One region of the Bradyrhizobium sp. 172 genome, then DNA from elsewhere that is predicted to be linked to it. Evidence: riboswitches for the same ligand, from Rfam matches in the RefSeq annotation. Region 1 holds a riboswitch; the other holds the start of a gene.
The links. Region 1 has a riboswitch for cobalamin ahead of IVB07_RS24950 (energy-coupling factor ABC transporter permease). Riboswitches for the same ligand answer to the same signal wherever they lie in the genome.
Positions count from the first base shown of each region.

Region 1 (3,400 bases):
CCAGCCATCTCCTCCTGCGCCAGCGTGCCGGCGTCGACGACCTCCAGGCTGGAGCCCAGCTCACGCGCCAGCACCGAGATTGCGGCACCGCCGGAGGCGAAGTTCGCCAGCATCGCGATCGTCACTTCCTGCGGATAGGCCGAGACGCCCTGCGCGACGATGCCGTGATCGCCGGCGAAGATGATGATCGGCACCCGCGCCGCGCGCGGCTGCTCGGTTGCTTGCAGGCCCGCAAGCTCGATCGCGAGCTGCTCGAGCCGGCCGAGCGCGCCGGTCGGTTTCGTCAGTTGCGCCTGCCGCGCCACCGCCGCCCCGCGATGGACTGCGGAGATATCGGGGCATTGTTGGGTGACCCATTCGGGGAGCATGCTGCCTCGCTTGCCTCACAGCCTGCGCTTGAGGATGTAACTGTCCATGATCCAGCCGTGCCGTTCGCGCGCCTCTTGCCGCACGGCGACGATGCGCGGGCCGATCTCGGCCAGCGCGCCGGACATCACGATCTGATCGGGCATGCCGAGATAGGCCCCCCACCAGATGTGCAGGCCCGCCGGATCAAGCGACTGGAACGCCGTGCCGCCGTCGAGCATCACCACCACGGTATCGACACCTGCCGGCCAACCGCCATCGCGCAAGCGGCGTCCGGTCGAAACTAGAAAGGGCTCGCCGATGTCGTTGAGCGGCAACGCATGCGCCGCACACAGCGCCTGGATCGAGGTGATGCCGGGCACGACCTCGATCTTTGGCGAGGGATTGAGCCGCCGCGCAATGCGCAGCGAGGAATCATAAAGCGAGGGATCGCCCCAGATCAGCAGCGCGACCTTGCCCTCTCCTTCGAGATGATCCCCGATCGTCTGCGACCAGACGGCGGCCACGGCATCATGCCAATCGTCCACGCCCTTGCGATAGTCCGCTTCAGCGGCGTCCCGCACGGGCAGATCGAACTCGGCAATGCGGGTCGTGTCGCTGGTGAGCAGATCGGCGCAGATCGTCCGCCTGAGATCGGCGAGGTCGGACTTGGCCGTCCCCTTGCGGGGGATCAGGACGAGATCGGCCGCGTTGATGGCAGTAATCGCGGCACGCGTGAGCTGCTCGGGATCGCCGCAACCGATGCCTATCAGAGAGAGCGTGAGCATGGTGGCTGCGAAGGGCGGCCATCATGGCCGCCCGTTCGCTTGTCTCTAGGCCGCGCTGTGCAAACGCGGCGTGACGAGGCCGGGCGCGGTGACGCCGCGCAGCGACTTTGCCAGCGCGAGCACGCCGAGATCGGCGAGCGGCTCAATCACGATGACCAGCGCATAGGACGCCGCGAAGGTCGCGATGTTGGCGAGGTTGGTCGCGCCGAAGCCGGAGCCATAAATCGCCCAGAACGCCACCCAGGCGATGACGCCCGCCTGATAGGTCGTCGAAAGCGCCAGCGCCTGGCGGTACTTCAGATCGACATAGGCCGTGTTGCTCGAAATGATCCGCGTGGCGATCGCCTGGATTCCGAACAGCGGCACCAATAGCGTGGTGACGTTCATGCCATATTGCGGCAAGTCGGGCGGCTCGAAGAAGATGCCCTGGAACAGCAGGCCAAACGCGAGGCCGAAGGCCGCAGGCGCCGCGCCAAACAGCAGGAACAAGGTCGAGCCGAGGATGAAGTGCACTTCGGAGACGCCGACCGGGAAGTGCGGCAGGATCTCGAAGAAGATAAACACAAGTCCCGTGGTGGCGAGCGTCCGCGCCGCGAACGACGTGATGCCCTGCTCGCGCACGGTCTCAACCGCGAGCTTCAAGGCAACGCCGCCGACGGCAATGCCGGTTGCATAACTCAGCACGAGCTTGGCGTCCGAGACTAGTCCGGGTTCGATATGCATGGCTCAGATCCTTCTTGCCGTCACACCCGACGGCCTTGGCCTCAAAACATGCACGGCCGGTCTCCTGGCTCGCGGTTCACTGGGAGTCTCCGGCCTTCCCGGGCCTCGCGGCCCAGTGGCTGATCGAAGTCCCTCACCGCTTACAGTCGCGGGGGCGGCTGGGGTTTTGGGCGCCGCAACTGGGTCCGCCCATCCCCATTCCCGATTATGCTCCGGCGCTTTGCGCCGCATCGAGCACCATGCGTCTCCTGTGTGCCTCTTTCGCCGGCCGGGCGTCAAGGGGCGACGGGCGGACGAGGCGGTCATGACGGATAATTCCCCGCCAGCGCGCCGAACAGGATGACGGCCGCCGTGGAGGCCGCTCCGCCCCGCGCAAGCTGCTCTGCAAGTTCCGAAATGGTGGTGCGGACCAGCCGCTCATCGGGACGGCCGAGCGATTCGGCAAACAACGCCGGCGTGGTTGGGGCGAGCCCGTGCTCGATCAATTTGACGACCAACGCCGGAAACGTCCGCCGGCCCATATAGACCACGGTCGTCGCCTCCGGATCGGCCAGCGCCGCCCAATTGAGATCTGGCGGCAGCTCGCCGGTGACGTCCGCCCCGGTCACGAACTGCACGCGGCGCGAGGTGTGACGCCGGGTCAGCGGAATGCCGGCTTGCGCGGCGGCGACACAGGCCGAGGTGACGCCGGGAATGATCTCGTAGCCGATGCCCGCTTCACGCAGCGTCTCGAGCTCCTCCTCGAGCCGGCCAAAGATGCCGGCATCGCCCGACTTCAACCGGACCACGCGCGCGCCTGTCACGGCATAGTCGACCAGCAGGCGGTTGACATGGTGCTGCTTGGTCGAGGCCCGCCCTGCCCGCTTTCCCACCGCGACGAGATTGGCGCCGGGCCGGGCCAGATCGAGGATCGCGCCTGAAGCAAGATCGTCATAGAGCACAACGTCGGCCTCGCGCAGCCGCGCTGCACCCTTGAGCGTGAGCAGCTCGGGATCGCCGGGCCCGGCGGAGACAAAGGAGACAAAACCGCTCACCGGTCCTCCGCGATCAGATGGAAGAACGTGCCGGTGGCTTGTCCCCGCCGCGAGCCGGTCTCGGCAATGACCGCACCTGTCGCGTCGTGCACGACCGCCAGCGCCGTGTCGGGCTGCGCGACTATGGTCGAATAGTGGAATTCATGGCCACGCAGGCGTGCACCCGCCTGATGACCCGGCATCGGCGCGGCGAGCTCGGCCAGACGATAGCCCAGATGCATGCGGCGCTTGGCAAAGCTCGTCTCCAGGCCGAGCAGGCCCGTCATCTCGTGGCTGATGCCATCGGCGTCGGTCAAAGCGGTGCCCAGCACCATATAGCCCCCGCATTCGCCGTGCACCGGGCGCGTCTCGGCGAAGGCGCGCAATCCGCTGCGGAAGCGCGCATTGGCAGCGATCCTGCCGGCCTGCAGCTCGGGATAGCCGCCAGGCAGCCAGCACACATCGGCGACCGGATCAGGGGCTTCATCGGCGAGCGGCGAGAATGTCGAGATCTCCGCACCCGCCGCGCGC
Region 1 is NZ_CP064701.1:5,157,011-5,160,410, forward strand. Features, by position in the region: gene cobT (nicotinate-nucleotide--dimethylbenzimidazole phosphoribosyltransferase) at 1-368, opposite strand, end outside; gene cobF (precorrin-6A synthase (deacetylating)) at 384-1,133, opposite strand; gene IVB07_RS24950 (energy-coupling factor ABC transporter permease) at 1,179-1,856, opposite strand; cobalamin riboswitch at 1,893-2,113, opposite strand; gene cobA (uroporphyrinogen-III C-methyltransferase) at 2,159-2,890, opposite strand; gene IVB07_RS24960 (cobyrinate a,c-diamide synthase) at 2,887-3,400, opposite strand, start outside.

Region 2 (3,400 bases), 1.9 Mb from region 1:
TCGTCACCGGTCCGGTCAGCATAGCCTTGACGGGTTTTTTGGTCAGAGACTGCGCATAGCGCCACCATTCGACGGTCATGGGCTTCGGCCGGGAGACATCTCCGAACAGGATAGGCGGACGAACGTACCGCGAGCCATAAGACTGAACCCAGCCATGCTTGGTGAAAGCGAAGCCCAACAGCTGCTCGGCAAAGTATTGAACCATGTCATTGCGCTCGAACTCACCGTGTACGAGCACGTCCAGGCCGATATCTTCCTGCCACTTCACGGTACGGGCTGTCTCCGCTTTCAGAAGCTGCTCGTACTGCGTGTCATTCAACGTTCCCCGCGCATGAGCCGCGCGCGCATTCCGGACATCGGCCGTTTGCGGGAAGGATCCGATGGTTGTCGTTGGAAACATCGGCAATGCGAACGCGACGCGCTGGACGTCGGCACGCTGGGTGAACGCACTGCGACGGCGAAGCATGCTATCGTCGATCGCGGCGATTCGTCCGGCGACATTCGCATTGTGGATCTCGGGCGATGTTTCGCGGGTGACGGCTGCCCCCTCCGAAAGCGCAAGTTCATCGGCCACCTCGGCAGCATGGCCGGCCAGCGCTTTGCCCAATATCGAAAGTTCCTTGATCTTCTGAACTGAGAACGCCAGCCATGTCTTCAGATTGGGATCGAGATCGGTCTCTAGCTCAATGTCGATCGGAACATGAAGCAGCGAGCAGGAAGGAGCAATCTGAACACGGTGCCTGCCCAATTTTTGGACCATAGGAGCAAGTTGGTCGAGCAGCGCCGGAAGATTGGAGCGCCACACGTTCCGACCATCAACGACGCCTAGTGAGACCACGAGATCTCTACGGGTTGTGGCGACAATTGCGTCCAACTGGTCAGGTGCCCGAACCAGATCCACATGAAGCCCGGCAACGGGCAAGGCCAAGGTTGTTTCAAGATTGTCGCCGATAGCCCCGAAATATGTGGCCAGCATTATTTTAAGGGCCGGCACAACCTTTGCGAAATGAGCATAGGCCCGGCGGACAGCCGCCCGCGATGCTTCGTCGACGTCCATCACCAGGCATGGCTCGTCCAGCTGAACCCATTCAGCACCGCGCGAGGATAGTTCGCGGAGAACATCGACATAGACTGGGAGGAGCCGATCGAGCAGCGACAGCGGATTGAATGCGGGATTTGCGCTTTTGCCGAGCTTCAGGAAAGTGACTGGGCCAACTAGGACGGGGCGCGTTTGGTAGCCGAGGCTTTTTGCCTCCTCATATTCCTCGATCGGCTTTCGAGAGGAATACTTAAAGATCTGATCCCGGTGAAATTCCGGCACCATGTAGTGGTAGTTGGTATCGAACCACTTCGTCATTTCCTGTGCGGCTACGCCAGGCCCGTGCTGAGCGTGACCACTGTCCTGAGCGCCACGCGCCATGGTGAAGTAGGTCTTGAGCGACACAGGACCTTCGGTCCAGCCATAGACGTCGGGAATGGCGCCGACCATTAGGCTGGTATCGAGCACATGGTCGTAAAACGAGAAGTCATTCGAAGGAATGACGGTCGCACCGCGGGATTTCTGCCGTGCCCAATTAGCGGCACGAAGTCCACTCCCCGCCTCGAGGAGCTCGGCTTCGCTGGAGTTTCCCGCCCAGTAGCTCTCGAGCGCGACTTTGAGTTCGCGTCGTGGGCCGATGCGTGACGTCCCCAGTGTGGCAACGGGAAGCGAAAGAAAAGACATAGCTCAGACCCCATGATTGGGGCAAAGGCCATGGCGGACGCATGCAGCGAATATCGCGTGAGCGACAGCTGCTTGGCGCACACCGGGACACCCCGCCCGTGGACGATATATTGTCGAGGCAGGTCTCCTGGCTCGCGGGTCGTCGCTGCTGTCCGGCCTTCCCGAAGCCGCATGGCTTCAGTGACTTCGTTGGACAGCGGCTCGCCGCTTACAGTTGCGGGGGCAGCGCCGGCATTGCACCGGCTTCCCTCTTAGCTCCGGATCAAACGAATCCGAAGACCACGACGACTGGCATTAGGCGCACGAGGATCGATCCGTCAACCTACTAAGTGTCGCCGCGATATTGCCCAAGCGATTGCGAGCTGTACCAGCTAGGGCACAACGGTCTTACTCCCGGCCTGGTAAAAACGCCTAGATCTGTGGAGCCTCCGCTTGTGAATGCGTCCGTCAACACCCGCTTGGCGTACTCGGATGAGCCAACGCGAGCAGAACGAACGCGGTGGGCGCTTCGACATCTGCGTGATCGCGACAATCCGGTCTTTTCCGTCAGCAGCTTCTCGAACTCGCCCGCGAGGACGTTTGCGATCATCCTCGGCCGGCATCCGCTTGATCACAGCGCCATGAGGCTTCTTAGGAATTGTCAAGGCCGGGTTGCTCCAGGATCAAACGGATGATCAGGCCGGACTGCCCGGACTGCCTGTGTTCGGCGGACCCCGCGACGAGCCGTGAGCTCGATCGCTCCGTGGCGTTGGTCAAGATGATCTCCTTCGGTGTGCCAAGCATTTACGTGCTGAGCGACTTTGGCCGCGCATTCGTTGTTTCCGTCGCCGCTGGCGAGTAGTGCAGCCTGGACGTTGGCCTGCGCGGCATCGCAGGAACAGTTCCGGACGTCAGGATGCGCGCTAACTTGCGAAACTGGAGTAAGCAGCGAGAGCGCGGGCGGCGGGGATCCTGTTACGACCCTAGCTCCATGCACTCGTGCATGGTGACCGTGGGCAAGCGGATGCCGAGCTTCTCGTACGTCTTCAGGATCTCCGGACCGATCTCGTCGCGCGTGGAGACCGTCTCTTCGGCTTCGAAGTGACCTAGCTTTAGATATCCTGCAAGCTGATCTTGGGATATTCGACGCCCGTCCACCTCGCCTCGGCTCGTCAGCCAACGACGATAAGCCTCAACGCGACGACCTGGAGCATCGAGGCGGCCTTGTCATTATTCGAAACAAATTTGACGGTCTCCTCTGACCGAGCCCTTCGAGCGTTTCTCGGAGTCGATCAGCGCCTTAAGCTCATAACGATGTTGATCGACCTCGATACGCCGCACGCGGACGGCGGCCTCCACAAGCTCGACATCTAGTCCTTCGTTCGCGAAATCGAGCGGTGAAGCCTTCTGGACGCGGGCTGGTTATGTTGTCTTAGACGGGACACAGGTGTCAGGCACCGGACAGACCACAGCGCATTGCGGCGTGTCGGAATGGCCCTCGCACTCCGTACACTTTTTTGCATCGATAACGTAAATGTCGCGCTTGAGGCTGATCGCCGCGTTGGGACACTCGAACTCACATGCCCCACAAACGGTACATTGCGAAGCGACGATCTTGTAAGCCATGCCTTCCGACTCCTTAGGCGAGCGATGCCATTGGCGATCCCTTTCAAATGCCGTGCCAAGGACAGGCGCGCT
Region 2 is NZ_CP064701.1:7,031,942-7,035,341, forward strand. Features, by position in the region: gene metE (5-methyltetrahydropteroyltriglutamate--homocysteine S-methyltransferase) at 1-1,723, opposite strand, end outside; cobalamin riboswitch at 1,823-2,022, opposite strand; gene IVB07_RS33395 (hypothetical protein) at 2,394-2,564, shown strand; gene IVB07_RS33400 (4Fe-4S binding protein) at 3,125-3,328, opposite strand.
Region 2: another riboswitch for cobalamin. It lies ahead of metE (5-methyltetrahydropteroyltriglutamate--homocysteine S-methyltransferase); the one in region 1 lies ahead of IVB07_RS24950 (energy-coupling factor ABC transporter permease).